Regions from separate parts of the Terrihabitans aquatilis genome, predicted to be linked through region 2. Evidence: riboswitches for the same ligand, from Rfam matches in the RefSeq annotation. Region 2 holds a riboswitch; the other holds the start of a gene.
What was found. Region 2 has a riboswitch for glycine ahead of ACQ6S1_RS13865 (D-amino acid dehydrogenase). Riboswitches for the same ligand answer to the same signal wherever they lie in the genome.
Positions count from the first base shown of each region.

Region 1: it holds a riboswitch for glycine, as region 2 does, so the genes downstream of both, ACQ6S1_RS11625 (transporter substrate-binding domain-containing protein) here and ACQ6S1_RS13865 (D-amino acid dehydrogenase) in region 2, are expected to answer to the same signal.

Region 1 covers NZ_JBOCUO010000003.1:124,017-140,061, forward strand. The annotation lists gene ACQ6S1_RS11585 (FecR family protein) at 1-80, opposite strand, end outside; gene ACQ6S1_RS11590 (RNA polymerase sigma factor) at 182-700, opposite strand; gene ACQ6S1_RS11595 (AbrB family transcriptional regulator) at 899-1,918, opposite strand; gene ACQ6S1_RS11600 (glycine hydroxymethyltransferase) at 1,915-3,153, opposite strand; gene ACQ6S1_RS11605 (NAD(P)/FAD-dependent oxidoreductase) at 3,188-4,501, opposite strand; gene ACQ6S1_RS11610 (amino acid ABC transporter ATP-binding protein) at 4,510-5,256, opposite strand; gene ACQ6S1_RS11615 (ABC transporter permease subunit) at 5,253-6,047, opposite strand; gene ACQ6S1_RS11620 (amino acid ABC transporter permease) at 6,053-6,766, opposite strand; gene ACQ6S1_RS11625 (transporter substrate-binding domain-containing protein) at 6,822-7,655, opposite strand; glycine riboswitch at 7,951-8,038, opposite strand; partial or broken gene ACQ6S1_RS11630 (sigma 54-interacting transcriptional regulator) at 8,396-9,361, opposite strand; gene ACQ6S1_RS11635 (GIY-YIG nuclease family protein) at 9,848-10,717, opposite strand; gene ACQ6S1_RS11640 (type I restriction endonuclease subunit R) at 10,736-13,912, opposite strand; gene ACQ6S1_RS11645 (restriction endonuclease subunit S) at 13,912-15,195, opposite strand; gene ACQ6S1_RS11650 (type I restriction-modification system subunit M) at 15,195-16,045, opposite strand, start outside.
Region 2 covers NZ_JBOCUO010000003.1:612,352-628,396, reverse strand. The annotation lists gene ACQ6S1_RS13920 (cisplatin damage response ATP-dependent DNA ligase) at 1-1,491, shown strand, start outside; gene ACQ6S1_RS13915 (GGDEF domain-containing protein) at 1,493-2,659, opposite strand; gene ACQ6S1_RS13910 (DUF6460 domain-containing protein) at 2,873-3,214, shown strand; gene ACQ6S1_RS13905 (quinone-dependent dihydroorotate dehydrogenase) at 3,211-4,293, opposite strand; gene ACQ6S1_RS13900 (DUF952 domain-containing protein) at 4,290-4,640, opposite strand; gene ACQ6S1_RS13895 (S24 family peptidase) at 4,760-5,386, shown strand; gene ACQ6S1_RS13890 (alpha/beta hydrolase family protein) at 5,405-6,373, opposite strand; gene ACQ6S1_RS13885 (lysine--tRNA ligase) at 6,370-8,046, opposite strand; gene ACQ6S1_RS13880 (transporter substrate-binding domain-containing protein) at 8,106-8,942, opposite strand; partial or broken gene ACQ6S1_RS13875 (glycosyltransferase) at 9,040-10,611, shown strand; gene ACQ6S1_RS13870 (SCO family protein) at 10,936-11,532, opposite strand; gene ACQ6S1_RS13865 (D-amino acid dehydrogenase) at 11,618-12,880, opposite strand; glycine riboswitch at 12,912-13,023, opposite strand; gene ACQ6S1_RS13860 (OpgD/OpgG family glucan biosynthesis protein) at 13,289-14,875, shown strand; gene ACQ6S1_RS13855 (hypothetical protein) at 14,934-15,143, opposite strand; gene ACQ6S1_RS13850 (aldose 1-epimerase family protein) at 15,181-16,045, opposite strand, start outside.

The DNA of each region.
Region 1 (16,045 bases), 490 kb from region 2:
CTCTGCGCGCGCCATGCGCTGAGACGGTGTGCGTCCATGCGTGTCGCCTCGCCGGATTTGATCCGGACGACCCAGGACATCGCTTCGCTCTTGATATCCTCAGGCACAGATGGGTCGATCTTCGTTGCGTTTCGTGCACCAGCGGGCGCGGGGCTCACTTGATTAAGACGATTCCAGATCGTCAGTCCGAAACGATATCCGAATTCTCGTGAAGACGGGCCGCACAATGCTTCAGTGCCCGCGCGATTTCGTTTTCGACCGTGCGGGTCGTGACACCGAAAATGCTCGCGATCTTGCGATGCGGTACATTCTGCACACGGCTCAGGATAAAGATGCGACGGCATCGGTCTGGCAATTCCGCGAGCGCGGTTTCCAGAAGCCTTATCTGCTCCCGGCCTTCGACGATCCGCAACGGAGCAGGCGCATCATCCACCAACGCCGCAATCGCCGGATCGGGATCGGCAATGTAATCGACCAGCCGCTCCCGCCTGTTCAGGTCAGTGACGAGATTCGCGGCTATTCTGAACAGATAGGATGACGGGTTTTCGATCGCGACATCGGCCGACTGCCGCAACATTCGGGCAAAGGCATCTTGAGCAAGATCGGCCGCGGTATCCTCAGAGCAGCCACGTCGTTTTAAGAATCGACCCAGCTTTTCCTTATGGGAAATAAACAGAGATTGAAGGTCGAGGGCACGCACGCGAATAACTCACTTTGAGCTCGCAGTCTTTAATTTGATCGAAATTCGAGAGCAAGAATAATTATTTAGATTAGATCCAGGCTATGGCTTGAGTATTGGATAATCCAAAATTACAGAATTACAATTATACAATTCTAAAGAGCACGAAAGGTCAGGGCGGCCCATTTGTCAAAAAAGCCGGATGTTTGGGGAGCCGACTCATTGTCGGCTTTTGACAAGCACGGGCAAAAGGATTGTAAGCGCCACAAATCGTATGACTTGATGAGCGGCGACAAAGGCTGGGTCGACGCCGAAGAGGAAAGCCAGTAGCGCGGTGATCTCGACCGCGCCAGGCGCAAATCCGAGCAGGACCTGATTGATCGGCAGGCCGGTGAGTGTCGCCGTCGCCCATGCCCCGCCCCACGCGACAACCATCATGATCGCCAGTGCCATCAACGACAGAATAAAAATCCGGCCGATGCTGCGAAAAGCGAGCCCATCGAAACGGCTGCCGACCCAACAGCCGAGGAGAATCGTGACCGGAATGACGATCCATTCGGGAATTTCACCCCGCACACTGCCTGAGCCGAACAGAAGCACGCTCGCGGTCAGCGCCCCAAGCAGCAGGCCCCCGGAGACCTTAAGGCCGCGGAACAGCAGCGCACCGGCGATGCCGGCCGCGAGCAGAAGGGCGAGATCCGAATGGGAAATCAAATTTGGCGCCTTCGCCAGCAGAGCTTCGTTGCCGCTGGAGAACAATGGCAAAGCGGCGACGACGAGCACGACACGGAGCGATTGCGCGAATGCCACCTTGCGGATATCCGCGCCCTTGTCGGCCGCAAGGCTCATCACGTAAGGCAGCACGCCTGGCACCGACGCGAGAATCGCAGTGTTGCGGTCCCAACCGCCGGCGAGGTGCAGAAACAACGAACTGGCGAGCACCATCGCCACAAGAACGATCATCAGGGCTGCGATCGAGATCGGCCATTGTGGGATTAGCTGAAGCACTTCCGGCGACACCCCGGAACCGATGGTCAGCCCGGTCAGGATGAGCATCACGGTTTCGAGTGCCATCGGGATCTCGGCGCGGAGCCCGGCGGCGGCGGCGATGGCGACGACGATGGTCGGGCCCATCAGCCAGGGCGCAGGGAGATCCGCAGCCCATGCAGCCAAGCCGCCGACGATGCCAAGGCCGATTGTCCACGCCGTGATACGCGATGAAAAGGACGGAACTGTCATGGCGTCGCGCTCACGCCAGCAAGCATACGGTTTATATCCTCGAGGATAGATCGGCGATCGGACGCCGGTTTGAGGCGCACGCCGTCAGGTGCGGCAACCAGCAGATCGGCGAGCAAACCGGCAATGATTTTCATTCCGGCGGCCGTGAAGCCCTGACGGGTTACGAATTGCGTCCCGACGCGCAGCGCAGTGCCGCCAGGGCGCCCGATGTCATTGCAGGTGCCGACGACAATGCCGCAGCGTTCAAGATTGCGGATCAAAGCGGCCAGATCTTCGCCGGGCGCGATGGGAATCAGCAATTGGTGAGTATGGCGACCATTGCGTGCTGCGCGCACCAAAAAGTCGCGCATGGCGAATGCGTCGGCCAGAGACGCAGTGTTGGCGACGACGCGGCGCGCGTAGTCGATGCCCGAGGCGGTGAGCTCATCGAGGGCGACGAGGAGCTGCGGCAGCTTGCCGGCATCGGAATTGGCGAGGAAGGCGCGATCAAGGAATTGAGCGAGCGTTCGGCCATGCTCTTCATGCGCGCCGAACACGAGGCCCTGCGGGGCACCGGCGATGGTCTTATAGGTCGAGGTGGTGACAATGTCGGCCCCCTCTTTCAAAGGATTTGGATAGGTGCCGCCGGCGATCAGGCCGGAAATGTGCGAGGCGTCGAAGATCGTTAGGGCACCCACCTTGCGTGCGGCTGCGGCGACAGGGGCGATGTCATCGGGCTGGATCATCACGCTGCGGCCGAGCATGACCAGCTTTGGACTGAAAGATTTTATCTGGGCGACGGCTGCGGGTGTGTCGAGCGTAAGCGTCTCGGTGTTAAACGGTAGGTCGGCGGTCGCAAGGCCGGCCAGGTCGGGCGTGCCGCCGCCGCGCTGGCTGAGATGGGCGCCATGCGCGGCCGCGGGTGCGAGCAGAAGATCACCGCGCGCACCAAAGGCCTGAAACACCGCGAGATTGGCCAGCGTCGCACTGGGCAGCCGCGGCTCGGCCCAGGCGGCACCGAAGATCGCGCAAGCGCGCTCCCGGACGGCGACTTCAAGCTCGGAGACGATTTCAGCGCCCGGCTGTTCCTTCGCGAAACTTGGTCCCATGCTTGGCATGGCGCTGAGAGCCGGGACGTATGCAGCCTGCACGGCAGCGGAAGGATAATTCGCGCCGGCGTAAAGGACGATGCGGTGGCGCAGGAGGGTATCCTCATGCTGCCGCGCCGCGGCGATGAGCGTCGATTGATCGGTCATGGATACACAAGCGCTTGGTCCCGCAGGCCGAGCGTCAATCCTTTACAAACAGACGGTCGAGTCGGTCGCGGACGTGGTAATAGCCGCTGATAATCGGGATGAACCACGGATTGCCGTTGTAGAGCGGGTTGGTCGGGAAATCCGGCCGGTCAAATCCGCACCTTTTGTTCTGGCGCCGCAGGATCTTGAGTGCCGTCTGGTGCCCCAGATACGTCATCATGGCGACGCCGCTGCCGTTGCAGCCCATGGCGTAATGGACGCCGTCGATCTCGCCCATATGCGGCGTCTTGTCGAACGTCATGCCGACATACCCGCTCCAGACATGGGAGATCTTCTTGTCCCCAAGCTGCGGCCAGACCTCGCGCGCCATTTTGAGAAGGCCGGCCGCGGCATCGATGTCGTCGATGTCGCGGGGATCGGGACGCCAGCCGAACAGCATGCGCGTGCCGTCTGGCGACGGGCGGGTGTAGATAACCTCGCGGCGGGTGTCCGACACCATGCGTCGCCCAGGGTTCATCTCGTCCATCAACGCCTTGTCGAGCGGCTCGGTGGCTATCTGGTAGCTCTTGACGGGGATGACGCGTCGCGCGAGCGCGGGCGTCGCCTGGCGCGTATAGCCATTGGTGGCGACAAAGACATCCTCGGCGCGGAGGTCGCCGCGCTCCGTCTTGACGATAGAGAACCCGGTCTGGCGATCGATCGAGGTCACGGCCGCATGGGAGTAAAGCTCGGCGCCGCAACGGCGGGCATAGTTGCGCAGAGCGCGGTTGTACTTCGCGGGATGCACACCGGCGTAATCGTTGATGACGATGCCGCCGTGGAAATAGTCAGTTCCGACGACGGAACGTTGTTCGGCTTTCGGGACAATCCTCAGCGAAACGCCGTTCTTGTCCTCAAGGATGCGGCCCATATCGCACAATTCGGCATATTTGCCGGGCGTATGGGCACCGAAAAACCGTCCGACAGGCATGAAATCGGCGTCGAGCTTCTCGCGCTCGATCAAGGTTTTGATGTGGTCGAAGCATTCGACCGAGCTGTCGAGCATCGGCTCGACAAGTTCCTTGGCAACGCCCTTGATCGCGCCGCTGACGACGAGCTTCTGAGCGCTGCTCACCATGCCACCGCTGCGCGTGCTGGCGCCGAAACCAAGCGGGCCGCCATCAAGCACCACGACATGACGGCCGGCTGCCGCCAGTTCCGCCGCAGCGGATAGGCCTGCATAACCCGACCCTACGACGACGACGTCCGCGGATTTCGGAAGATCATCCTTCGCATCCTCGGGAGGCGCAGCGTCCCACCAATAGGGGGCTTCCTTGAAGTCGGTGGCAAAGATCGAATCGTGTGGCATGACGGCGCTCACAGAACCTGGCTGAGAAATTCCCGCGTGCGTTCTTCGCGCGGGCTGTCGAGGAGATCGCGCGGTGCTCCCTTTTCAAGGATGCGCCCGCGGTCGGTGAACAGAATCTGGTCGGCGACTTCGCGCGCGAACCGCATTTCATGCGTCACCAGAATGCAGGTCAGGCCATCATCGACGAGTTCGCGGATCGTGTTCAGCACTTCCTTGACGGTCTCAGGATCGAGCGCCGCCGTGACCTCGTCGAACAGGATGATCTCCGGCTGCATGGCCAACGCACGCGCGATCGCGACACGCTGCTGCTGGCCGCCGGACAACTCACCCGGATAGCTGTTCTCCTTGCCGGCGAGCCGCACCTTTGCGAGTAGGCGGACAGCTCTGTCGCGCACCTCGTCCTTGTTTTGACCCAGCACTTTGACCGGCGCCATCATGATGTTGTCGAGCGCCGTGCGGTGTGGGAACAGATTGTATTGCTGGAAGACCATCGCGACCTGACGGCGCAGAGGCAGCATCGCCCGCTCGTTGGGCAGGTCATGAACCCGATGCTTGCCCACCCGGATATAGCCGCTGTCGACCGGCAGCAATCCGTTGATGCAGCGTAGGATCGTCGATTTGCCCGAACCTGAAGGGCCGATGATGCAGACCGCCTGCCCTTTCTCCACCTCCAACGAGATGCCATCGAGAACGCGCAGCGCCCCGAAACTCTTCACGACCGAATCCAGCTCGATCAGCGCGGAACCGTTCCTCACAGGGAGTCACCTCTTGTCGAACTTTCAAGTTTTCGCGCGGCGGTGGCGATTGGGTAGCAGAAGAAAAAGAACATCAGCAGCGTAATCAGATAGTAATGGACAATGATGCTTTCGCTTTCGACGGCGAGAATGTTCTTGAGCACCGTCACGACTTCCTCCACGCCCGTCACGGTGGCCAGGCTGGTCGCGACCATCAGCAGCGCATACAGGTTCATCCAGCCGGGCAGCATGCGGCGGTAGGCTTGGGGAAGGATGACATAGCGATAGGTTTGCAGGCGCGTGTAGCCGAGCGAACGCGCGGATTCCCACTGTCCCGAATGGATGGACTGCACCGCCCCGCGCACGACTTCCGCCAGATTGGCGGCTACCGGCAGACTGAGACCGAAGATGGCCTTGACCAACGGCGGCAGCGGCACTGTCCAGCCGAACAGGCTGATGCTGAACGGCAGCAGATACAGCGTCGCAAACAGCAATACGAGCCATGGCGAGTTGCGCAGAAAGTTGACGATGAACAAAGCCGTCAGCCGAAGCGGCGCAAGACGTGCCATGGAGAGGATGCCCAACGCGCCGCCGAGCGCAGTGGCCGCGGCCATGCCGACGATGCTGATGAAGATATTGGCGGCGAAACCGCCGCGGATCGGCCAGCCTTCGACGCTTCCCGTCAGGAGCTGCGGAAGCCGTCCGGCGACGGCGGCCCACCGGCCGCTGTTGTCGAACGCGCCCCATAGAACCAAAGCAAGGCCAGCGAGCCCCAGGATTGCGGGCATCGTAAGAACGCGGGATTTCGACATGGCGATCACGCGTTTCCGTATCCAGGATAGGACATCCAGCCTTCGCTACGCCGCAGCACCGCCGCCAGCAGGCTGACGAGGCTCACGTAAATGATGAGCACGAGCAGCATCACTTCGAAGGTGCGGAAAGTGTCGTTGTAGATCTGGCCGGCGGCGTACATCAGTTCAGGCACCGCTATGATCGACGCCTGAGACGTCGTCTTGAACTGATTGATGAGGATGTTGCTCAGCGGTGCGAGACAGACGCGAAATGCGATCGGTAGCTGGATCGAGCGGAGGAGCGCGAACCGACCGTATCCAAGACTGCGTGCGGCCTCGAGCGTCGTCCTTGGCACCGCCTCAAGACCGGAGCGGAACGCCTCGATACACAGCGCGCCGCCGAACAGGCTGAGCGAAACCGCGCCGCAGCTGAACGCATCGAGCAGCGGCATCTTCACACCGGTTTCGGCGTCTGTGTACGACAGGCCGATGCTCGACAGCGTGAAATAGAAGAACAGCATCTGCAGCAGGGGCGGGGTGTTGCGGAACACCTCGACAAAGAAGGTGATCGCCGCGCTGAGAGGCGCAATTTTCAAGGTCATCAGGAATGCGCAGGCTATTCCGATGATCAGCGCAAAGAGCGACGACACAAATGCAAGCTTGATGGTTGTCCATACACCGACCAGAAGCCAGTTTTGATAGGTCGGATCAGAAAGCCAGGAGTAATCGAGACCGAACATGTCGCTCTTTCGCCGTTGTCGGAGGCCGCGAAGGCGCGGCCTTCCGTAAGACGGATCAGTTGCCGATTTTCTTCTTCGCCGCCTCGGCGCGTTTGGTGAGATATTCGCTCGGAGCGATGTCGTACTTCTCCTGAAGCGCGATCAGGACGCCCTCGGCCTCGGCTTCTATGAGCGCCTTGTTGACCGCTTCGAGAAAAGCCGCGTCATTCTTGCGTGCACCGCCCGGCTGCGGAACGTTCTCATAGGGCTCTGCGACGATCGAATAATCCTTCCAGCCTTCTTCGTTCGGCTTCTTGCGCAGCGTCATGTCGTCGAACGCAAGGCCGAGACAGCGATTGTCCTGCAGCGCCTTGTAGGCTTCCGGCATCGCCGTGAAGTTGACGAGCTTGATGCCGAATTTCTCGGTGACCGTCTTGTTGTAGAATGCGCCCTGGATGCCGCACACCGGCTTGCCGCGGAACGCTTCCCAACCCGAGAGCTTGGTCGTCGGCGGTGCGAGGATCGAAGCGCCCGGCACCGCGTAGAACGGCTCGGTGTAATCAAGGACCTTGGCGCGTTCGGCCGTATAGCCGAGGGTCGCCAGGATGAGATCTATGCGGCCGGCCTGCAGGAATTCCATCCGGTTGGAGCTGAGAACCGGAACGAGTTCGACGGCATCCTCGGAGCCCAGGATCTTCTTGGCGAGGACACGCGCCAGATCCGGCTCGAGACCGACGATCTTGCCGGCAGGATCGAGATAGCCAAACGGCACATAGTCCGTCTTGACGCCGACGATCAGCTTGCCACGCTCTTTCACAGTCGCAAGAGTGTCGGCTCCTGCAGTCACGACGCTTCCCAGTAATGCTGACGCAAGGCCGGCCGCGAGAACGATTTTGCTCGTGAACTTCATATGGATCTCCTTGCATACAGATGTATTTGGACCGGCAATACGAAGCTCTGCGCCGCAAGGCGGCGCCAGTGAGTTCGATGACTTGTGAAAAGCGCTGGCCCGATATCAGGCAGGTTTCGCGTCTCAGATCCTCAGACTCAGATCATCCTGACCTCTCGAACGACGACATCATGCGATCGCCCTCTACTCGACGGCGTTTCCTCGCACCCCATCCGTCGTTCGGCCTGAGAGATTCACCGCTGAAACGGCTTGCTCCTTCGGCGGATCGGCTGCCCGATCACTCTCCGGATTTTTCCCGCGACCACCGGTCCTTTGTGCCTGAGAGTTTCCGGGGTGGTTGCTCCTTCGGCGCCGGGGGATCCGATCTCTCCCGGTGGTTACCGCAGACAATCATTCATCGCTGGTATGATCAAGCTGTAGGAATATCTGAAATATGTGCAATTCGGGCGGCGGCTGTCTAGAATTTAAGCAAGTCTGTTCCGTCGCTCAACGAGCCGTCATCTGAGCAATATCAGCCTTGTGCATTAAATTTGTTCGCAAGCGAAATTCAGATAAGAAAAAGAACTCAGACATGCCTGCCGAAAAGCTTGTTACACTATGTGAACTACGTCATCGGGAATGCTTCCGGACGAATCTCGCCGTGGCGAAACTGCCCCCGCCAAGTTGAGCCACGTCAGCGTATGCCCTCTCGATTTTTGGACGGCTGTGTCCCATACCTTGCCGGCCGTGTTGGCCAGCAATCATTCACCCGTTTCCCGGAGTTGGGCCCAGTTCAGGCCGAAGCGGGCGAGGTACTTTCGTAGGCGGTCTGCATCGTTGGTGGAGGTGCGCTGTCGGCGCGGGGCCGAGAACAGGGAGCGTCCAGCGTCCGACAGAGACTGGCTTCTCCGGCATGTCGCCACAACATGCGCCAGCTGGACTCGATCGAATGGATCAAGCGCTTCGATGATGTCGTCCGCGAGCAATTCCGAAAGATCATCCGACTGTGCGGCGTTCTCGCTGCCCCACAGCCGCTTGAGCCGAATGATCTCGGCGTCGACGCAGGCAAGGTCGATCCGCCCCTTGGGGCTGAAGGTGGCCATGCGCGTGACGCTGGCGGCGAGATCGCGAAAATTGCCGGCCCAGCGTGCGTCCGGGCTGGTCGCGAACGCCAGATAACGCTGGCGGGCCTCCTTGTTGAAGGTGATACGGTCGCCCTCGCGTTCGGCGTAGCGATCGAGTTCATAATCGAGGTTCGGTGCGATATCTTCGCGCCGGTCGGCGAGGCCTGGAGGCGCAAACGTCCACAGATTGAGCCTTGCGTAGAGATCCTCACGAAAGGTGCGCTGTGCCACGCAGGCGGCGAGGTCACGGTTGGTGCCCGCGATCAGCTGGAATTCGCTCTCCACCTCCGTGTCGGCCCCGACCGGCAGGAAGCGCTTCTCCTCGATCGCCCGCAGGATCATCGCCTGCTCGTCGAGCCCAAGTTCGCCAATCTCGTCCAGGAACAACATTCCCGTATCGGCGCTGCGAAGGCCCGGACGGTCCGAGATCGCGCCGGTGAAGGCCCCCTTGCGATGCCCGAACAGGGCTGACATTGCCCATCGCCCCTCAAGGTCGCGCAATTGACCTCGACTAGAGGCCCCTTCACCTGTCGTTTGACGCGCTTCATCTCATAGATACGGCGCGCGAGCTGGCTCTTACCCCGCGCCGGTCGGGCCCATCAGCCTGGATCGGACGTCCTGAGCGAGAAGCGAACACTAACCGTCTTCTCAGTGATTAGGAATGAGGCCGTCTCTGCGCCCAAAGGCATGCTCAGCCGCATGCCCACCATTCTCGGCAGGATGTCAGCTGGATACGCTTCACGAAGTGAGCGTTGGAGGAGCCTTTACGTCGCATCGGACAGACCAAGCGAAGAGCATTGTTGCGCACCGTTGTTACACAGTCGGCCAAGCGCAACACTCTGAAAAGGCGTATCTTCTTGATACAGAAGACCATTCTAAATGAATGGTGCCCAGGAAAGGCACCATAAGCGCACCATGCACATTGATAAACAAGCGAAATCGGCGTCGTAAGGCGAGACTTTGTACCAGTTTTTGTACCATCCGGCTACCCCCGCCGGGGAAACTGCCTTACTCTGCCTACATGAATTGGGCAAACAGATTTTATGCAAAAAAGTCCGGATGGTCGCTGGAACCGGCGCATCTGTCGAATTAATTAAGGCGTCGGATTGTTGCCAGCTTGGCGAGGACGTCCATCGGGTTTAGTCCGACATAGACTTCATTGTTATTTTGCTCCGTGCGGTGTCGGGCGAATGTTTCACCCAAAGACTTCTCCACTTCAATTGCTTCGAGAATCGTCCCAATGGGCTGATTGGTGTGAAGCTCCCATTGCGGCTCGTTTGAAAGACGAAATTTATTGAAATCGTTCACGCGCTGTCTCGCGTCCTGTGCGTGACCAATCTTGATAGCACGACCGCCTTTTCCCAGTGTCGCAACATATATGCTGATTGTTGCTTCCACGTTTGGTTGCACGTTATACCCCTTAAGTGCAAAGGGGTGCTTCTGACGCAATTGGTTCAGCCGAACCGCCATCGACTGGTAGCGAGGTGTCATTACCTCTAACTCTTCGCCATTTGTTACCAACAAATCTTTGAGACTTGCGGCCAACTCCTCATCGACTTCCTGGATGGTTGTGATTGCGCGTTGTGTATGGGTGTTGCCAGTGTATCCGGCTAAATCCCGAAACTCGGGACCATCTCGAATGATCCATGCGCGTATCGGTTGAAGTGCAAAAGGCCAACGGTAACTTCCGTCTTTTTGCTTGTCCCATGCGTGTACGGCTTCTAGGCCGAACTCCGATGTATCAGCGGTGTCGTGACTGATCTGCCAGACGCTGAGGACGCGCCCCTTCATTTCTTCAGGGATATGCACTTCGGGATCAACGGGATTGCGGCTTACCACTCCAAAAGCAAGATCGCCTACCTGCGAACCGCGAATGGCCAGTGTGCGGTTCTGTCTGCTAGTGAATGTTATGGGCCCGCCACGGTCGCCATGAGAGCCCCAAACGTAGGTATAGAACATTCGCATGACAGCCTCCGACTATCTCACCGGTTTGTCAGGCTGCGCGTTCTGCGCTTGCCGCGCAAAAATAAACGCCCATACAGCGTCAACCTTGTCATTCCATAGAGGTTCGGGATAGGGATCTTCTGGCAGCTCGTTCAGGGTGAAACGGATGGTGCTATGCACCGCTGACCGTGTCTGCTGCTTGGCTTTCCAATCCCTGATGGCTAGCTGGTCTGTCAGTTTCTCCAGCAGGTCTCGCGCCACCTTCTTCACTTCTAGTTCTTGCGCTTTGCTGAGTTTAGGCTCCGGTCTCGTGAGCAGGTCGAAGATCGCCAATTCATCTTCGCTTAGGCTCTCTCGCGCGGCCCGCTGCTCCTCCTCGTCCATTTCGGAGATCAGCGCCTTCAGGGCGCCAAAGAATGCTTCGACGTCCAGCGTTCCGAGATTGTATTGCTCGACGAGCTTCTCAAGCTTTTCAACGAGATGTACGCGCGTGGGATTACGCCCTGCCATGTTGTGCGCTTTCTCCTCGACCTCCTCTCGCAGCTTCTCCGCAGCAGTCCGTGGCTGCGCTGCGAACAGCTTCGCTAGTTTCTCGAAGTCGATGGCCGACAGATCGACACGTCCACCCGCCCCGTCGCCGTCAATGATTGGGGCTGTAATCGCCACGCCCTCGATCTTCTCGTCCAGCAAGGCCTCGATCTTTGCGGCGACAGCGGCGATGTCCACCGGGCCGAGCTTGCCGCGAATGGCCTCGGCAAGGACGTGAAGCGTCGCCACAGGCTTAAGATACGGCGCGGCACGTTCGTCTGGCAGGAGAGCCTTGTAGGCTCGCACCACCGCGCTCGTCACACGGAAGAAACCCCGTCTGCGGTCATCCGGCGCAATGAGAGCCTCCACCGCCTGACCGATCAGCGTCAGACGTTTGAGCTTTTCGGCATGGTAGATCGCGTCCATATCCACGCCATTCCCCGAGCAGAAGCTGCGGGCTTCTTTCAGCGCTACCTCAAGCGCATCGACCAACGCCTGCTTGTCCTTGATCGGCGACGTGCCGCTGCCTTTCGCGGCATAGATCGCCAGCGCCTTCTGCAGGTTCTGGAACACGCCTACATAATCGACGATGACGCCAGCGTTCTTGCCGGGGGCCCGGCGGTTCGCCCGGGCAATGGTCTGCATCAGCGTGTGGTTCTTCATCGGCTTGTCGAGGTAGACCGTGCTGCATGTAGGCACGTCGAAACCGGTAATCCACATTGCGCAGACGAATACGAGCCGCAGCGGATCGCCGGCATCCTTGAATTTGGCCTCAAGGTCTTCCTTCTGCATCCGATCACGGTGCGGCAGAATGTCGAGACCCTTCTGCTTCAGATCGTCAATTTCGTTCTGACCCTGGCTGACCACCACCGCCATATCCAGCGAGCGCATCCAGTCGAGCCGCTCGGCAAGGGTCGTAAGCGCAGGTTCTGATGCTTCGGAAACCTGTAACTCGCGAGCCTTGATCTCATCCGCCCACGCCGCTTTGACTTTATCGTACATGCGGACGGCGGTGGCCTTGTCGATGGCGACGAACATCGCCTTGCCGAGATATCCACGGGCCGAGAAGTGGCGGACAAGGTCTGCCGCGATCTCGTCCAAGCGGTCGTTGCGGGTGATAAGGTGATATTGCTTGGCAAAGGTGCGCTGGAGCTTTTTCTCCTGCTCTTCATCCAGCGCCGCCTCATCTAGGAGCTGGTCCAGTTCTTCCTTCAACTCGTCAGTGGCAAGCTGTAGCTCGGGTTTCCGCGCCTCGTAATAGAGCGGCACTGTCGCGCCATCGGCGATAGACTGAGCGAAATTGTAGACCGAGACGTAATCTCCAAAGACCTCGCGGGTGCGCTCTTCCTGACCGGCGATCAGCGGAGTTCCCGTGAAGCCGATGAAGGCTGCGTTCGGTAGCGCTTGGCGCATGTTCGCGGCCAGCTGATCATACTGGCTGCGATGGGCTTCGTCCGTAATGACGATGATGTCGCTGCGCTCAGACAGAACCGGCATCGGTTCGCGGTCGGCGGTCGAAAACTTGTGGATCAGCGTAAAGACATAGCGCTCTTGCCCCGATAGCAGATCGCGCAAATGGATTCTGCTCTGGGCCTGACAGTCCTTAACGAGCTTGGTGAGCGCCCCGGTTGTCGCGAAGTTGGTGGCGATCTGGTCGTCCAGTTCCTGCCGGTCGGTGACAATGACGAAAGTCCAGTTCCCACCGAGCCTCCGCAGCACTTTCTCGGCGAACATCACCATTGAGAGGCTCTTGCCGCTTCCCTGCGTGTGCCAGAAAACGCCGAGCCGTCCCCGGTTCTCGCCGATCTCGTTCACCGCCTCGATGGCGCGATTGACACCCAGAACCTGATGGCACTTTCCGACAACCTTGCGTAGCCCACCCTTGGCATCGTCGAATAAGAGGAAGTTTTCGACGAGATCGAGAAAGCTGGAGGGTTCGCAGGTGGCGCGGAGTATCGTCTCCAGCGCGACGCTCTCCGGACCATCCTCCTGCAGACGTTTCCATGGGGCGAACGTGTCGAACGCCTCATGGCTCGGGCCCATCAAGGCTTCAAGGCCGTTCGAGAGAATGACGAAGCCGTTGAAGTCGAACAGGCGAGGTATGGTATCGCGATAGTCCCGCAGATTTGCCTCGTAGGCATCCTGTACAGGCTTCGTGATATCTTTCCACTCGATCAGCAGCAGCGGAATACCGTTGATGAATCCGATCCCGTCCGGTCGGCGTGAGTACAAGTTGCTTTCGATCCAGACCTGCGACCCGAGCAGGAAGTCGTTGGCCAGCGGATTCGTCCAGTCGATTATGGCAACGCGCTCGTCCTTCAGCGAGCCGTCGGGCTGTTTTACCTGCACGACTATTCCGTCGCGCAACAGCCGATAGACCTCTCGGTTAGCTGCGACGGGCAGCATGGCGGAGCGATCTGCCGTCAGTACGATCTCCGCTTGCTGCAGAGCCTCATCCGGCAATGATGGATTGAGCTTGCGAAACGCGGCGCGAAGCCTCGCTGGCATCACAAGTTCACGAAAGGACAGGCGGCCGGTGGGATTGTCTGGCCCTACCTCTTCTTCCATCAGAGTGACATGGGTCCAGCCCAGTTCCTCCAGGAGATCAATCCCAGGCGTCTCGACCAGCCCGTCTTCGCTGGTAATGACTCCGGAGAGAGATTTGCTGGGGCCAGGAGACATTAGGCGACAGCTTCCAGCTTACGCTCGGCTGTGACGACTGAAGCTTCGCCGGAGATGAGGCGAGGAAGGAGCAGGTCGCGACTCGTGATCAGAAGCTCATTATGTTGCGCAAGTCTGAACGCTAGTGAACGGAGCGGACGCGCGTGATTTGCGAATTTTATTTGAAGTTCAGATGAGGGTTCGATGAGGTTCTGATCGGCTATTCGGCTCCGGTTGAGTTCGGTTTGGCCTGTAGCCCCAACTCCAAGCCGCTCGAACAGTGGCTCCATTCTCAAAAGCGCTGAACCGAGAAAGTCTGCGGCCGACGGAACACGCGCTCTGATAATCGTCACATGAGAATCGACAGTGGTGCCAAGAGGAACTTCCTCTACCAGAGCAACGCGGCCTAACGTTCCGACGCCAGTCGAATTGATGAGGATATCTCCGCGCCGCACTCGCTTGTCCACTGGCACTTCTTTGCTTTGAGTGCGCGCAGCCGCCAACGACAGCCGTTGATCTCTAATGCATTTTTGATTGATTACGAGAGATGTTGAATGCGTGTCGTACTTTGGGGCAATGCCGCGCGACAGGAAGCTTGTAAGGTCACCAATGCGCCTAATGTGCCAACCGTTAGGTAGCGGTCCTTCCGGCGTCTCGATGAGTTGGTGACCTTCGTGCCCCGGAAATCGGAGTTGGACGAACCACTCGTCGAATAACCGCTGTGCCATTTCCTCTAGCACAGACATCCGCCGCCGGTTCACCTCGATCAGGTCGTCATAGACCCCGAGGATGGATGCGATGCGCTGCTGTTCTTTGCGATCTGGCAAATCCAGAGGGAAGGTGTCGGCAAAGGTGGTGAACTGAAAGCGCGCAACACCTGTGTGTTGAAGATGAAACTGCAATAAATCGCGTTTGTTATAGTGGTTCTGAAGCAACCAGAATATGAATCCGGGGTCTGCCTTCTTTGAGTCGATCCTCAGAAAGCGAGCGAAGCTCGCGCAAGTAACGTCGGGGCCAAGGGCGTTCAACACGTTGGGCGTTACGAATATCGTCCGCCCGGTTGGACGATCGGCAGTTCCTCCCGCGGTTTCAATCAGGATATCTCCCAAATCAAGACGCTTCCGGTTCGCGTGGCGACGTTCAAGATAGCGAACAGGCACACCACGAAAATCACCTAGCCGAACGCTAGGGAAATCCGTGCCGCGGATGACGCGCATTTGTACACGGCCCTCAGCGGGCTCTCCCTTGCCCCACTCACCATCCCGACTATCGACAAGAAGCTCCCGAAGCGTTGTCGTTTGCATCAGTTCAGAAGCTCCGCCACGTTCTGAGCAATCCGTGCTTGCAACTGCGCTGCTTCCGCATTCAGTCCCTCTAGCTCTTCCTGCAGCGCCTCTAGCCTCTCCTTGAACTGCTGGTCATCTTGCTGTTGCCCCGGCGCGACGCCGACATAACGGCCGGGGTTGAGGCTCCACTCCTGCGCTTCAATCTCCTGACGGGATGCGAGTTTGCAAAGTCCAAGGACGTCCTTGTACGCATTTTCAGGAAACACAGCGGCCATACGAGCGGTGCTGCCGGCCTGTGTCTCGATCTTCTCACCGCGCCACAAGCGAACGATGTTGCCCAGGAACTCTATGTGGTCGGGATCGAAGGTGCGGTCCGCGCGATCAACTTGCCGGTATATCTGACGCGCATCAATGAACAGCACCTGATCACCGCGAGGGCCTTTTGCCTTGCCCTTGTCAAAGAACCAAAGGGTCACAGGCAGGGTGACCGTGAGGAACATATTGGGGCCGACAGCCAAGATGCAGTCCACTGCGCCGCTCTCGATCAGTTTCTTCCTGATCCCGCGCTCAGTGTTGCCGGCATCTGATGCGCTGTTTGCCATGACAAAACCCGCGCGGCCCTTCGGGTTCAGGGCCGCATAGAACAGGTTGATCCAGATGTAGTTGGCATTGTTGGTAGTTGGCAGACCAAGCGGGAAACGCGCATCGACCTTGCCTGCATCGTTAACCAGCTTGGCGCGATCGACCTCCGACTGGTTGAAAGGCGGATTGGCCATGACGAAGTCGAAGCGGCCGAGCAGCTTGTGAGGATCGACGTAATAGCTGTTAGCCTCGCGGATATCGCCGGATAGCCCGTGCACCGCGAGGT
Region 2 (16,045 bases):
GCCAAGCCGAACGTCATCCGCAGCCTGATCATAGAGCGGACCGATCCCTATCTCTTCGGCCTGTCTCGCGATTTCGTAGGTGATACCGCCGAGACGGTGGCCCTGATGTGGCCTGTCGAGCATCGTGCCAATTACGTGCCACCGCTCTCCGAAATCGTGGAGGGCCTCCATGAAGCCACGAAGGCCGATCTGCCAAACCGCATCGCTGGCTGGCTCGATGCACTCGACGAGACCGGCCGTTGGGCTTTGCTCAAGGTTATCACAGGCAGTTTGCGCATCGGCGTGTCGGCGCGCCTCGCGAAGACGGCCGTCGCCAGCCTCGGCGGCATCGAGCCTGACGAGGTCGAATTGATCTGGGCGGGCGTTCGCCTGCCTTATGAAGACCTGTTCGCCTGGGTGGAGGGTCGTGGGCCGAAGCCAGAGAACAACGATCCCGCACCATTTCGTCCGCCCATGCTGGCCACCGCCATCGAGGACACCGCTAATTGGCGCGAGGTGCTGACCCCGTCCGATTTCGCCGCCGAATGGAAATGGGACGGCATTCGCGTTCAGGCGGTAGCTGGGCGCGATGCCGAGGGCACGCTGTCGGCGCGGCTCTATTCCCGCACAGGCGAGGACGTGTCGGGCGCGTTTCCCGATCTCCTCGGCGCCATCAATTTCGAAGGCGCGATCGACGGCGAATTACTGATCCTGCGCGAGGGCCGCGTGCAGAGCTTTAACGTTCTACAGCAGAGACTTAACCGCAAGGCCATCACGCCAAAGCTCATGGCGGAATATCCGGCCCATATCCGGGCCTACGATCTCCTGGTCGATGGAAACGAGGACATTCGCGGCCTGCCCCTGACGGGGCGGCGCGAGCGGCTGGAGGCCCTGATCGAACGCATCGACAATCCGGTGATCGATCTGTCGCCGCAGGTGCCCTTTTCCGACTGGGAGGAACTGGCCGCCAAGCGTGCCGATCCGGCTGCCGGTGGTGCGCATGTGGATGCCGATGCCGTCGAAGGGCTGATCCTGAAGCGCACCGACAGCGCCTATGTGCCGGGCCGGCCGAAAGGCCCCTGGTTCAAGTGGAAGCGGGACCCGTTCAACGTCGACGCGGTGTTGATGTACGCCCAGCGCGGCTCCGGCAAACGCTCAAGCTTCTATTCCGACTACACGTTCGGCGTCTGGCGGAACGTGGATGGCGAGGAGGAATTGGTGCCCGTGGGCAAGGCCTATTCCGGCATGACCGACGAGGAATTGGCCCGCATCGACCGCTTCGTCCGCAAGAGCACCATCAACCGTTTCGGCCCGGTGCGGGAGGTCACCCACGATCCGGATCAGGGATTGGTGCTCGAAGTGGCGTTCGAGGGGCTGAACCGCTCCACCCGCCATCGCTCCGGCGTCGCCATGCGGTTTCCCCGCATCGCCCGCATCCGCTGGGACAAGCCGCCCCGCGAAGCCGACCGGCTCGAACATCTCGAGGCGCTGCTGCGCAACGTGCCGGATTAGCTCAGGCCGCCGCGTTCGATATCTCGGAGGCGAGGATGACGCGATTGCGGCCCCGATTCTTGGCCCTGTAAAGCGCCTCGTCCGCGCGCATCAGAAGCTCGCCGGCCTCCTCCGAATTCGCCGCGCCCGCCGCGACGCCGACACTGATCGTGGCCCCGACCGCCTCGCCGTCGACCTCCTCGGCCATCTCCTCGAAGGTGGCGCGCAGGCGCTCGGCAATCTGGATCGCATCCGCTTCCGAGACATTGGGCAGCAGGCAGACGAATTCCTCGCCGCCGATCCGGAACAGCCGGTCGCTGCGGCGCAGCGTCTGCTCCGCAGCGCGCACGGCCAGAAGAATGACGCCATCACCGAAGGCATGGCCGAAGCGGTCGTTCACCGATTTGAACCGGTCGATGTCGAACAGAAGGACTGCAAGACTGCTCGGCGTCTCGCCGCTTCGCCACAAGCCCTCAGCCGCTTCGAAGGCGCGGCGATTGTAGGTGCCCGTCAGAGGATCCATCATCGCCAGGTGGTAATTGTGCTGCGAGACCCGCTCGCGCATCATGGCGATGATGAAGGCCCCCACCAGCATCGCCTGCGTCACCGCCGCGAAGTTGAAGGTCACGACGGCCCACGCCTCCGTCGGAAGCGCTCCGAGCGGCTGGGGAAGAACGGCCGTGAACGGCACGCGCAGGATGGCCATCACCGCGTAAATCACGAAAACGCTGAACAGCACCGGCCGGGACGGCAACGTCTCATGGCGCCGCAGCCACAATTCCCGCGCCGCCATGCCGTTGTAGAAGGCGATCAAGGCCGCCCGCGCGGAGGCATTGAGCGCCAGCATGTCGATCGGCGCGAACACCAACGTATCCAACAGCAGCCAGGCCAGCGGCGGAAGAAGGATGAGCTTCAGCCGGATGCGGCGCCCATACATGGCGCGCACGGCCTGCCAGCCGGAGGCGTAGGCGAACAGGATGAAGCAGGTGCCGAGCCGCACCCGCAAGGGGTCCGGGAAGAACCCGTAGGACAACAGGCAAAGCCCGCCGAGAAAGCCCATGAGGAAGGGCATTCCGAACCAAAGATGCCGGACATTGCGGCCTTCCCGGATCCAGAAAAACAGGAACAGGCCACCGATCACGGCAAACACCGCGACACTGCAACCGATCAGGGTCGGGACATGGATCATTATGGCCCTGAAGCGTCGGAAGGGAGCTGTCTATCAGAAGTTGCAGCCGGCAACATCCTTGCCCAGCAGCTTCTCCGAAATAAGGCGCAGCGCGGCAATTTCCCCACAGAGCGGCATTTTAGCGCAACAGAGTGAATTCTCGGCCCACACGTCGCGTAAAATCCGCAAAACGGAGAGAGTAGCAAACCCGTAACCGCATGCTACATGATGAGCATGACCGACCTGCCTCCCGATCACGCCGCTCGCATTCACGACCGCCCCGATCCGCGCGCGGCGCGGCGCGTCGATCCGATCACCCGCTTTTTCGGCGGCTCGCCGGCCTGGGTGCTCGCCAAGCTGGTCATGCTTTCGCTCATCATCGGCGTCATCCTCGCCGTGTTCGGGCTGGATGTGCAGGGCCTGTTCTACGCGGCGCAGGACCTTTTCTACGCCTTCTTCGACAACATCTACGACGCCGGCGCCACGCTGCTGCGCTGGTTCCTTCTGGGCGCCGTCATCGTGTTCCCGCTCTGGCTGCTGAGCCGGCTGTTCAACCTCGGTTCCCGGCGGCGCTAATCGCCCGGGCCCTCGGCCGCGAGGGCGTCGCGGTCGCGCCCGACGAGGGCTGCCAGATCGGCGGCCCCCTCCTGTTCCAGCGCCGCAAGGAGGCCGGCCTTGATGTCTCCGATCAGGCCCGGCCCGTTATAGGTCAGCGCGGTGTAGAGCTGGATGAGGCTGGCGCCGGCCCGGATCTTGGCGAGCGCCGCTTCCGCGGAATCGACACCGCCCACACCGACCAGAGGCATCTTGCCCTCGACCCGCCTTGCCGTCTCCGCCAGGATCCAGGTGGCGCGGCGGAACAGCGGTCCGCCCGAAAGCCCGCCGGATTCACTCCGCGCCGCACCCTGCAGCGATGCCGGGCGGCCGATCGTGGTGTTGGACACGATGAGCCCGTCAATGCCGCGCCGCAGCGCCACGTCCACCACATCATCGAGATCGATCAGCGCGAGGTCCGGCGCCAGTTTCAGCAGGATAGGCCGCCGCTTGCGGGCTTCGTCGCGGGCCTGCACGGCCCGCGCCAGCAGATCGTCCAGCGCCTGCCGTCCCTGCAGGTCGCGCAGTCCGGGCGTGTTGGGCGACGAGACGTTGACCGTCAGATAATCCGCGAAATTCGCAAAGGCGCGAATGCCCGCCTCGTAATCGGCCAGCCGGTCGGCCGCGTCCTTGTTGGCGCCGATATTGACGCCGACGATGCCGGGACGGCCGGCGCGGTGCGCCAGCCGGGTCAGCGCCGCCTGATGGCCGCCATTGTTGAAACCCAGTCGGTTGATGACGCCCTTTTCCTCGGGCAGGCGGAAGATGCGCGGCTTCGGATTGCCCGCCTGAGCCTTGGGCGTGAGCGAACCCACTTCGACGAAGCCGAAGCCCAGCCGCAGCAGCGGGTCCGGCACGCGGGCATCCTTGTCGAACCCGGCGGCAAGCCCCACCGGGTTCGGGAAGCGCAGGCCGAAGGCCTCCACCGCCAGCCGGGCATCATCCGCGGCAGCCGCACGCAGCGGCACGTTCTCCAGCGCGGCGAGCGTCATATCGTGGGCCCGTTCGGGATCGACGCCCTGCAGGACGCTGCGAAGAAGAGGCCAGCCTGCGCTGATCATTCGGACAACTCCGGAAAGATGTGGCGTTCGCCGTTCCAGGGCAGCGGCTGAGCCCACAGAACGGCGGAAATGGGAAGATCGGCATACAGATGGGGAAACAGGGCGCCGCCGCGCGACGGCTCCCATTTCAAAGCGGGGCCGAGCGAAGCGCCCTCCACCGCCAGCAGCAACAAGTCGTCCTGGCCGGCGAAGTGCTTGGCCGCAGTCTCCGCGGCCTGCTGTGCCGTCGAGAAGTGGATATAGCCGTCCGCAAGATCGACGGGCGCACCGCGAAACGCCCCCGTCGCCTGCGCCTCGCGCCACAGGCTCGCGGGAAGTATTTTGTAGACGAGGCGCGGGGATGTCATGGCCATGGTGTTAAGCGGCCCCCGGCGCGCGATCAAGCCGAGGCCTGGGCTGCCCACTGGACAGAATCCATAAAAGGAGCTAATTCCTAAGTCTTCCTTCAGGATGTCGAGGGCCGCTTATGCTGACCCACAGCCGCATCTGGTCGGCGATCGACCGGCTTGCCGAGACGAACGGCCTTTCGGCCTCCGCGCTTGCCAAACGTGCGGGGCTCGATCCCACCACGTTCAACCGTTCGAAGCGCATCGCCGCCGATGGCCGTCCGCGCTGGCCCTCCACCGAATCGATCGCCAAGATCCTGCAGGCCACGGGCGCATCGCTGGAAAGCTTTCTCGACCTGCTCATTGTCACGCCCCGGCCGAACCGCGCCGTTCCGCTGATCGGCCTCGCGCAGGCGGGAACGGGCGGCTTCTTCACCGATGCCGGCTTCCCGGTGGGCACGGGCTGGGAAGAGGTGAGCCTGCCCGCCGTTGACGACGAGCACGCCTATGCGCTGGAAATCTCGGGCGATTCCATGCTGCCGCTCTACCGCAACGGCGACGTGATCGTGGTCTCGCCCTCGGCCGAGGTGCGCCGCGGCGACCGCGTGGTGCTGAAGACAACCGACGGTGAGGTGCTGGCCAAGGAACTGACGCGCCGCACCACCAAGCTGGTCGAACTGCGCTCCTTCAACCCGGAGCATGCCGACCGCACCATCCCGCTCGACCAGGTGGCGTGGATCGCCCGCATTCTCTGGTCCAGCCAATAGAGCGGCCTCGAGTTCCGGCTAGTTGGTTTTGCGCGGCGCAGGATCTGGAATCGCCCGGAGCGTGGTCTCGATGACGGCTGCGTCCTCGCCCTTTGCGCACATGCCGACGGCCACTTCCGCGAAATCCACCAGATCGTGATGCCGCGCGTCGTTCGCGCGCTCCAGCGGGATAAGCCAGGCGGCGTGGCCACGTTCGGCAAGACCCTCCCGGTAAGACGCCTGTGTCTTGAACGGGACGTTGGTTTCGCGGGGATCGCCGATCACGAAGATCCGGCGGGTCGACGAGGCCGGCACCTTGTCCAGTGATGTCGAGGGATCGAAGCGCGACAATGTCTCGCCCGGCTTGGCCAGCCCCCGCGCCTCCAGATAGGCACGGTATGACGATGCCCCGGAGGAGATGACCGCGCACCGAATGTCCGTACGCCGAGCCAGCATCTCGGCAACGAGGGTGCCGCCGCCGCTGTGGCCGCCCAGCGCCCAGTCCGCGATCCGGTAGCGCGCCTTCAGTGCATCAAGCGTTGCGGCCACGATGTCAGCTTCGACCGGACGGCCACGCATCGTGTAGTGCCGGCCAGCGCTGCCATAGGTGCCGGGGCGGCCGATGAAGATGAACGGAACGCCATAGCGATCCGAAAGCCCCTTTTCCTGATCGAGCAGAAGAGAGGGCCCGAAGCCGCTCTGCCGCTTGGTCGCGTCGTTGCCTTTCGGGCCAAGAACGTCGCCGTTCATCCACGCTACGGCGATGCTGTTCGCCCCCGATGCGAGACCGGCTGCGTAATACCGCATGCATCCCCGGAATCCGGGAATATCCAGCCAGACCCCTGTGTCCTGCTGTTCGAGCGGCGCGCATTCCGAACGGCTGATCTCGATACCATCCACGACCTTCTGCGGATCGAACAGGCCTGCCTCGACGCGGGATTGCGCAGCCGCTGGCAGAGCGTTCAGCATCAACGCCGAAAGCAGCACCAGCGGCCGCGGCCCGTTCATGCGGCCGCGAGTTCATTTTTCAGCGCGCGGGTGATGAGGGCGCGAGTGTCCGCGATGCCGAACACCGCCACGAAGGAGCCGAAGCGCGGCCCCTTTTCCTGCCCGATCAGAGTCTTGTAGAGCGTGCCGAACCAGGCGTGAGAGACGCCCGGTCGCCCGTCCGGCGATTTCGCCTTGCCGGAGAGGTCGGGATAGAAGGTGCGGCCGATCTCGTAGACCTCGGCCTGGATGGCGTCGGACGTCGCGTCTTCCGGCAGCCTTGAAAGCGCGGCGTCGAGCGCCTCCAGCGCTTGCCGTGCCGTCGCGTCGGGCGCGGTGAACACCTTCTTGGGCTTCACGAAGTCATGGTAGTAGCGCACCGCATAGCCGACGAGCGCGCCGAGGCGCGGATGGGTCTGCGGGCCGACGCCCGGCGCATATTGCCGGATGAAGCCCCAGAGCTGATCCTCGGTCTCCGCGTTCGATACGGAGGCGATGTTGAGCAGCATCGAGAACGACAGCTGCACCTCCTCCGAGCCGATCCGCTCCACCGCCGGCGGCTGGCCGGAATGGATGTGCCAGACGGGGTTCAGAAGCTGGTCCTTCGGCGCCTGCGGGGGGAACTTCTCGAGGAAATTCAGGTAATCGTCGACGTTCCTCGGGATCACGTCGAAGTGCAGCCGCTTCGCCGAACGCGGGCTCTGATACATGTAAAGCGACAGGCTCTCCGGCGAGGCATAGGCCAGCCAGTCCTCGATGGTGAGGCCGTTGCCCTTGGACTTCGAAATCTTCTGCCCGTTCTCGTCGAGGAACAACTCGTAGTTGAAGCCTTCCGGCGGCTCAGCACCAAGAACGCGGGCGATCTGGCTGGAGAGCTTCACGGAATCGATCAGATCCTTGCCGGCCATCTCGTAATCGACGCCGAGCGCCACCCAGCGCATGGCCCAATCGGCCTTCCACTGGCACTTGACGCGGCCGCCGGTGACGGGGGTCTCCATCCGCTCGCCGGTTTCGGGATCGACATAGGTGATGGTGCCACGGGCAATGTCGCGGTCGACCATCGGCACCTGAAGCACCACGCCCGTGCGCGGGCAGATCGGCAGGAAGGGCGAATAGGTGGCGCGCCGGTCGGGGCCGAGAGTCGGGAGGATGATCTCCATCACCTCGTCGTACTTCGCCAGCATGCGCAGGAGCGTCTCGTCCATGCGGCCGGAGGTGTATTCCGCGGTGGCGCTGAGAAATTCGTAGTCGAAGCCGAAGCGGTCGAGAAAGGCGCGCAGGCGCGCATTGTTGGCCGCGCCGAACGAGCCTTCCGGGCTGCCGAACGGGTCCGGCACCTGGGTCAGCGGACGGCCGAGATAGGCTGCGACCGCCTCGCGGTTCGGCACGTTGTCCGGCACCTTGCGCAGGCCGTCCATGTCGTCGGAGAAGCAGACGAGGCGCGTGGCGATGCGGTCGTCGGTCAGCACGCGGAAGGCGTGCCGCACCATGCTGGTGCGCGCCACCTCGCCGAACGTGCCGATGTGCGGCAGGCCCGAGGGGCCGTAGCCGGTCTCGAACAGCACCGGTTTGTCGGTCGTGCCCCGCCGCTGAAGACGCTCCACGATCTTGCGGGCTTCCTCGAAGGGCCACGCGGTCGAAACATGGGCAAGTTCGGCCAGGCTTGGGGTGCCGGCGTCGGCGGCGGTCATCATGCGCTCTCCAGAAATCGGGCGGAAACTAGGTTCCGCGGACGGAGGCGTCAAATCGCAGGCTAGAAGATGCCGATCGGGAACCAGCGCAGGTAGAGATCGGTCATCCGCCCCTTGGCCTCGATGTCGTCGAGCGCGCGGTCCAGCATCTGGCGCAGGCGCACGTCACCCTTGCGGGTGGCGGCGACCATGCCTTCGCCGAAGAAATGACTTTCGAGATAGGCGCCGGGCACGAACACGCAGCAATCCAATGAGCCGGTTCCGCCGAGCCAGAGCGAGAGCGACGCGCCGTCGTCGAACAGCAGGTCAGCACGGCTTTCGCGCAAGGCGGCGCGGGCGGCCTCCTCGTCGGGCGACGCGATGAGGTTCGCCGCCGGGAAAAACGCCTTGAGAAACGCCTCGTGCGCACTGCCCTGCACCACAGCCACGGATTTGCCGGCAAGAGCGGACGGCGTGCTCTCGGCGGGCGTGCCCTCGCGGCGAGCCACGAAGCGGGCGGGCAGGCGAAAATAGGGCCGCGTCAGCTCGGCCTTGCCACGCAGTTCCGCACTCGGCTTCAGGCCCGCGATCAGGGCGTCCGCGCGGCCGCTCTCGAGCGCGGGCAGCAGATCGTCCCAGGGAAGGGCCTGGATCGTGCAGGGAAAATCGAGGCTCGCGCAGATGGCACGCGCCAGATCGACGTTGAGGCCGACCGGATTGCCGTCCGCGCCGACGAACTGAAACGGCGGGAAATCCGAACCGGTCAGGAAGCGGATGACGCGCCGTTGCTCGCGGCTGGGCGCGACATTGTCGATCATCGGCGCGCGCAGCTTCGGCAGCGCCGTGGCGGCATCCTGAGCCTGGGCCGGGTGCAGCGCGGCGAGCACCGAAATCACGCCGAACGCGCAAAAAGCCAGCAAAGTTCGCATCTTAGGGAGATTACCAGCTTCGTTTGCGTGGGATTCGATTATAATTGCCCGCGGGGAAGGAGAAAGCCAGCCGGCTTTCCATCGGGGCATGACAATCTTCGTCAACGAGCGCGACGTGTTCGCGGGAACGGCCACGCCGTTTACCGCCGCGCGTCCGGCTGCGCCGACGCCGGAGGACCGCGCCTCTCCTGTCAGCGAACGCGTGCTCGTCGGCGCCCTCCTCTCCGGACTTGCCCCGGTCCCGGACATCGAAAAAGCAGTCGAGCAGGCCGGAGGCCTGCGTCCGGAAGCGCTCGACGCCCTGCTCTGCCTAGACGGTGTGGACCGCGAGGCCATCGTGGCTCGCCTCGGCGGCAAGCTCGGAATGCCCGCGTTCGACCGGGAAATGGTGCCGGCGGACTGGCTGAAGGCGGATGCGGTTCGCCTCGCCACGAAGTCCGGAACGCTGCGTCTGCCGTGCGGCAGGCTCCTCATCGCCGTTCGCGGAAAAGCCGTCGTGCCGCTGGCGCGCGCATTGCTCGACGCACCTTCGGTCAGCAAACGGGTGCGGCTGGCCACGCCGCAGGCCTTTGCCGATGCCTTGCTGCGGGCCGCGGGCACAAGCCTTGCGGAGCAGGCCCGTATCGGCCCGGCATTGGTCGATCCCCGCATGTCGGCACGGGCGCCCGGCCTCGCTCCGGCCGCGTTCGTCGCCTTGTCGCTCGCCGCCGGCGCGGCGCTGTGGGCCACGATCGATCATTCGCTCGCCGCAACGCTGCCCATCGCCGCAATGTTCATTGCGCTGACGGCGCTTCGCCTGCTGGCCCTGCAGGAGCAGGAAGAACCGCAGCCCAGGGCCCGCGAGCTCGACGACGATCTGCCGCTCTACACCGTGCTCGTGCCGCTGTTCCGCGAGAACCGCTGCCTGCCGCACCTGCTGGCGACGCTGGCCGCGCTGGATTATCCGGCGGCGAAACTGGACATCAAACTCCTTGTCGAGACGGCGGACGGGGAAACCCGCGTTGCGCTCGCCGGGCTCGACGTGCCCACCCATGTCGAAATCGTCGTGGTGCCGGAAGGCCAGCCCCGCACGAAGCCGCGCGCCCTGAATGTTGGACTTGCCATGGCGCGAGGCGAGTTCCTCGCTGTCTATGATGCGGAAGACCGGCCGGACCCGGACCAATTGCGCAAGGCCGTGCACGCGTTCCGAACCGGCGGGCCGGACCTGGGCTGCGTGCAGGCGCGGCTCACCATAGACAACATCGGCGACCATTGGCTCACACGCATGTTCGCCATCGAATATGCCGGGCTGTTCGACGCGCTGCTGCCGGGCCTCGCACGCCACAATTTGCTTCTGCCGCTTGGCGGCACATCCAATCATTTCCCCGTTGCGGTGCTGGACGCGCTTCACGGATGGGATGCCTGGAACGTGACGGAAGACGCCGATCTCGGCGTGCGCCTCGCCCGTGGCGGGCGCACCACGGCGATGATCGCATCGAGCACGCACGAGGAAGCGCCGAACCAGACCCATGCCTGGCTGAAGCAGCGCACGCGCTGGCTCAAGGGCTATGTGATGACCTGGGCCGTGCACATGCAAAACCCCGTCCGATTGCTGCGCGATCTCGGCCCTCGGAATTTCCTCGTCTTCCAGGCCTTCATCGGCTGCGTGCCGCTGTGCGCGATGACCCTGCCGATCTTTCTTCTCGGCGTGATCGGGCATATCGGGGCCGGGCTGTGGCTTTCGGCGGAGGACGGCTGGCTGTCATTCGCGGCCGGCGGCCTGCACGTGCTGAACCTGATCCTCGGCTTCGGCACCGCCATCGCACTGGGATGGATCGGGGCCGACAGACGGGGACTGCGCCACCTCGCCCGCTGGCTGCCGAGCGTGCCACTCTATTGGCTGCTCAGCTCCGTGTCAATGTGGCGCGCGACGCTGCAATTGCTGCACGCGCCCCATGTCTGGGAAAAGACCGAGCACGGCCTCACCCGCACCCCGCGAGTGGGATCAGAGCACCGCCCGGATCTCGTTGGCGATCTCGAGCGGCGTCCGCTGCATGTTGACGGGCCGAACGAAGGCCCCGTTCTTGTCCATCAGGTACACAACGGCGGTGTGGTCCATCGTGTAGGAGCCGTCGTCCAGCGGCGCCTTCTTGGCGTAGGCACGATAGGCCTTCACGATGGAATCGACCGCCGCCTGGTCGCCCGTCAGGCCACGGATGCGCTCGTTGAAGCTGGATAGATAGCGGTTCAGAACCTCCGGCGTGTCGCGCTCGGGATCGACGGTCACGAACAAGGCCGATGCCTTCTGCGCATCCTCGCCCAGCGCGTTGAACACTTCCGACATCTCGAACAAAGTCGTCGGGCAGATGTCCGGACAATGGGTGAAACCGAAAAAGACGAGGAAGGGCTGGCCCTTCAGATCGGCGTCCGTGATGGCCGCTCCGTCCTCATCGACCATGCGGAACGGGCCGCCCACCAGAGCCGGGCCGGACACGATGCCCGAGGGCGCACGGCCGGGCAGCATCCACATCGCAACGCCGCCGAGGACGACGAGCCCGACGGCGAACAGGATCAGCCCCAAAGCGGGTCCGCGAAGTTTCATGCCGGCCACCCTTCCCTTTGCCAATGGCGGCCAGTGGTAAAGGCCGGACGGCGACGGCGTCAAACGCACCGTCGCCGCACTGCATTTATGCGGTGCCGTGGGTGAAGGCGAAATTCACCTCGGGCGTGCGGCCGGAAATGATGTCGGCGATGGCCCGCCCTGAGCCGCAGGAATGCGTCCACCCCAACGTGCCGTGGCCGGTGTCGAGGAACAGGTTGCGGATGCGCGTCTTGCCGATATAGGGCACGTTCGAGGGCGTGCAGGGGCGCAACCCCGTCCAGAAACTGGCCTGCGACGTGTCGCCACCACCCGGAAAAAGATGCTCCACCCGGCGCACGATGGCCTCGCAGCGCACCTTGTTGAGATCGAGATCGTAACCGTTCAGCTCGGCGGTGCCGGCGATGCGCAAGCGGTCGCCCAGGCGCGAGAAGACAAGCTTGTACTCGTCGTCCGTCAGGCTGACATTGTAGGCGCGCTCGGGATCGGCCACCGGCATGGTCACCGAATAGCCCTTGGCCGGATAGATGTTCAGATCGATCCCATGGGGCGCGAGGAGCATGGGGCTGTAGCTGCCCATACAGACCAGATAGGCGTCTGCCTTGAGAGTGGCGTAGGAGCCGTCCTCCTGCCGCACGCGCACGCCGGCGATCTCGTCGCCCTCCCGGTCAAGGCCGAGGATCGTGGTGTTGGTGCGGAACTCGACATTGTTCACGGCGCACAGCCGGGCCAGTTCGCGGGTGAACATGCCGGCATCGCCCGATTCATCGGCCATGGTCATGCTGCCGCCGACGATCTCATCGCGCACCGCATGCAGCGATGGCTCGATCGCGACCACCTCCTCCGGCGTGATCATATCGAGCTTTTCGCCATGCTCGGACATGACCTTGGCAGGCAATTGGGCGGCCTTCCATTCCAGCTCGCTGGTGTAGAAATGCAGGATGCCGCGTTCGAGATGGTCGTAGCGGATCTGGGTGTCCCGCCGCAGCTCCTGCAGGGCCGCGCGCGAATACATGCCCAGATTGACGATCTGCTCGATGTTGTGGCGCGTATTGCCCGGCGTGCATTGGGCAAGGAAGCTGAGGCCCCATTTCCACTGCCGCCAGTCCGCGCGCAGCCGGAACAGCAGCGGCGCATCCTCCTGTCCCAGCCAGCGCAGCACCTTCAGAGGCGCCGACGGGTTGGCCCATGGCTCGGCATGGGAGACCGAGATTTGCCCGCCATTGGCGAACGAGGTTTCGCGGCCCGCGCCTCCCTGGCGTTCGAGAACCGTGACCTCATGGCCGGATTTGTGCAGATACCAGGCGGCGGTCGTGCCGATGACGCCGGCGCCGAGAACAAGAACGTGCATGTGCCTCTCCGCAAAGGATATTTCGGGTCTGTTTCCCCGATCTGTCCTTTTGCCTGAGAGATTCACGCACCCCCTTGCGAGGGTTCGCTTGCCCCTTCGGCGGCCCGACCGAACTTCGCCGGGCGCTCTCCAGATCTCATTCGCGAACATCCAGTAACGTGACCTGAGCGTTACTCGGGATTGCGCCTTCGGTAGCCGGAAAGCCGGCTTCTCCTGAATGTCCGGGGTCCGATCCTTGCGAGAACCGTACCTTGCGCGAGCATGCCCGAACTTTGGCCGCATTAGAAGGCCAAGCATGCGACCTTCCTCCAAGGGGAAGATGCGGATTGATCCCAACTTCTTCTTTCCATTAAAGAAGATGGCTCGGTTCCCGCAGGGACGGGCAGAACGAAAAGCGCGGAGAACACGGTGACACCTGATCGGCGGCAATTCGTGTGCGGGCTGCTGGGCTCGCTGGCCTCAACCTCCCTGGCCGACAGCTCCTGGGCGGCGAACGAACATCCGATGGGCCCCGCCCGTCCCTTCTCCTACGACGAGCTGACGGAGCGGGCGAAAACACTTGCCGGCCAGCCTTTCAAGGAGCCCTACCGGCCCGCGCCGGATATCGTCTCCAACATCGATTATGCGACGCACGGCAAGATCGTGTTCAAGCCGGAGCAGGCGCTGAACGTCAACGGCCCAGGCGTCTATCCGGTCGAGTTCTTCCACCTCGGCAAATATTTCCCGAAGAAGGTCAGCATCAATCTGATCTCCGAGGGCATGAGCCAGGAAGTTCTGTTCTCGCCGGAATATTTCGACATTCCGAAGGACAGCATCGCCCACGGCCTGCCGCAGGATGCGGGCTTCGCCGGCTTCCGCTTCCATGAATCACGCCGGCGGAAGGACTGGAAGCACCAGGACTGGATGGTGTTCCTGGGCGCCTCCTATTTCCGTTCCATCGGCTCACTGAACCAGTACGGCCTTTCGGCGCGCGGCATCGCGGTCGACGTGGCCGTTCCCGAGAAGCCCGAGGAATTCCCCGATTTCGTGGAGTTCTACATCGATTCCGCGAAGAAGGAGGGTGACCCCAATCTCGTCTACGCCCTGCTCGACGGACCCAGCGTTTCCGGCGCGTTCAAGTTCGCCATCACCCGCACCGACGGCGCAGTGATGGACGTCGAGGCACGGCTGTTCGCACGCAAGAAGATCACCCAGCTCGGCATCGCGCCCCTCACCTCCATGTTCTGGTACGGCGAATACAATCGCCTCCGCCTCGTCGACTGGCGTCCCGAGGTGCACGATTCGGACGGGATCGCGCTGTGGACCGGCAAGGGAGAGCGCATCTGGCGGCCGCTGAACAATCCGAAGCACGTCGTCACGTCGAGCTTCCAGGACAGCAACCCGCAGGGCTTTGGCCTGCTGCAGCGCGACCGCAACATCGAGAATTATCTCGACGGCGTGAATTACGACCGTCGCCCCTCGCTCTGGGTGCAGCCGTTGCACGACTGGGGCAAGGGCGCGGTGCAATTGATCGAGATTCCGACCGCCGACGAGACGCACGACAACATCGTCGCCTTCTGGATGCCGGAAAAGCCGATCGAGCCCGGAACGGCGTTCGATTTCCGCTACCGGCTTTTCTGGCGCGAGAGCGAGCCTTTCCCGAACGACCAGCTGGCCAGCGTCTTCGCCACCCGCATCGGACGCGGCGGGGAGCCCGGCCAGGAACACACCAGCCATCCCAGTTCGGTGAAATTCGTCGTCGAATTCGAGGGCGGGGCGCTGAAGGGCCTCACCACCGAGGCGCCGCCGCAGGGCACGGCCTCCTGCTCACGCGGCAAGCTGACCGAGGTGGTGGTGGAGCCCATCCCCCGCACCGAGCGCTGGCGCGCCCGCTTCGATCTCGTCGCGGAGGGCAATGAGCCCATCGAGCTCAGGCTGTTCCTGCACCTCGGCGAACAGGCCTTCAGCGAAACCTGGGCCTTCCAGTTCTGGCCGGACCAGGCGACGGCCGGATGATAGGACAAGGGCTGAGCCGCCGGCTCAGCCCTTTTTCATTCCCGCTCTGGGCTGCGCCTCAGTGCGCCTTCTCGATCTGGCGTTGCAGCGCACGGGCCACCTCGTCGGTGACGCGGCGGCGATACTTGCGGTGAACCAGCTGGCCGTTGTGATAGATGTCCTGCTCGACGTAGAGCTCGTTTCCATCCCAGCGCAGGATCGAGTCCGTTTCGGTCGTTTCCACGACACCGAGCTCCTCGATCAGATGGCCTTCCTGCCGTTGTCCCATAGCGGTCCTCCCTGAATTCTTGTCGTTGCCGGCAAGCCTATTGCGCGCCGTCCGATGGGTCGAGCACGGCGATGCTCATCGAAAAACGCGCCGTGTCCCCCGCGCTCACCGACACAATGCCCGGTTTGTCGCGCAATTCACCCTCGAAGTTTTCCGGACTGGCGTGACCGTGCCAAGGCTCCAGACACACAAATTCCGAGTCGGATTTCGACCAGATGCCCAGATGCGGCATTTCCGGAAACGACACCCGGATGCGCGGCCCCTGCCCTGCGCCATAGACGAGGCTCCGACTGCGCGGCCGGTCGAACACCAGGGCGTCGTTGCAAAACAGATCGTCGGTCAGATCGAGCCGGCCGTCGCGCACCGGAGACGGCACGAGCTCGTCCGTCAGGAGCCCGTCGCGCAGGCGGCGAATGCCGTCGGGCTCATCCCGTTCGAACAGCACATGATGGTCTTCGCGCGCCACCCCCGGAACGAGCGGCCAGCGAAACGCAGGGTGGAAGCCGAACGATACCGGCATCGTCTCCTGCCCCGCATTCGTGACCTGCGCCTCGATCGTCAGTTCGTTTCCCGAAAGCCGGCAGACGACATCCAGCGCGAAATCGAAGGGGTACGAACGCCGCGTCTCCGGCCCCGCGACGAGGCGAAAGCGACATTCGGCGGGCGCGACGTCGATCAGCGTGAACATGGCATGGCGTGCCAGCCCGTGCTGCTTCATCGGATAGCTTTCGCCATCCACCCGGATCCGATCGCCCGCGACGCGCCCGACGATGGGGAACAGGAGCGGCGCGTGCCAGCCCCAGACGTCCGGATCGCCCTCCCAGAGGAGGTCGCGTCCCTCGGCATCGCGCAGCCTGACGAGCTGGGCGCCCCTGGCGGAAAAATCGGCCGTGAGAACAGCG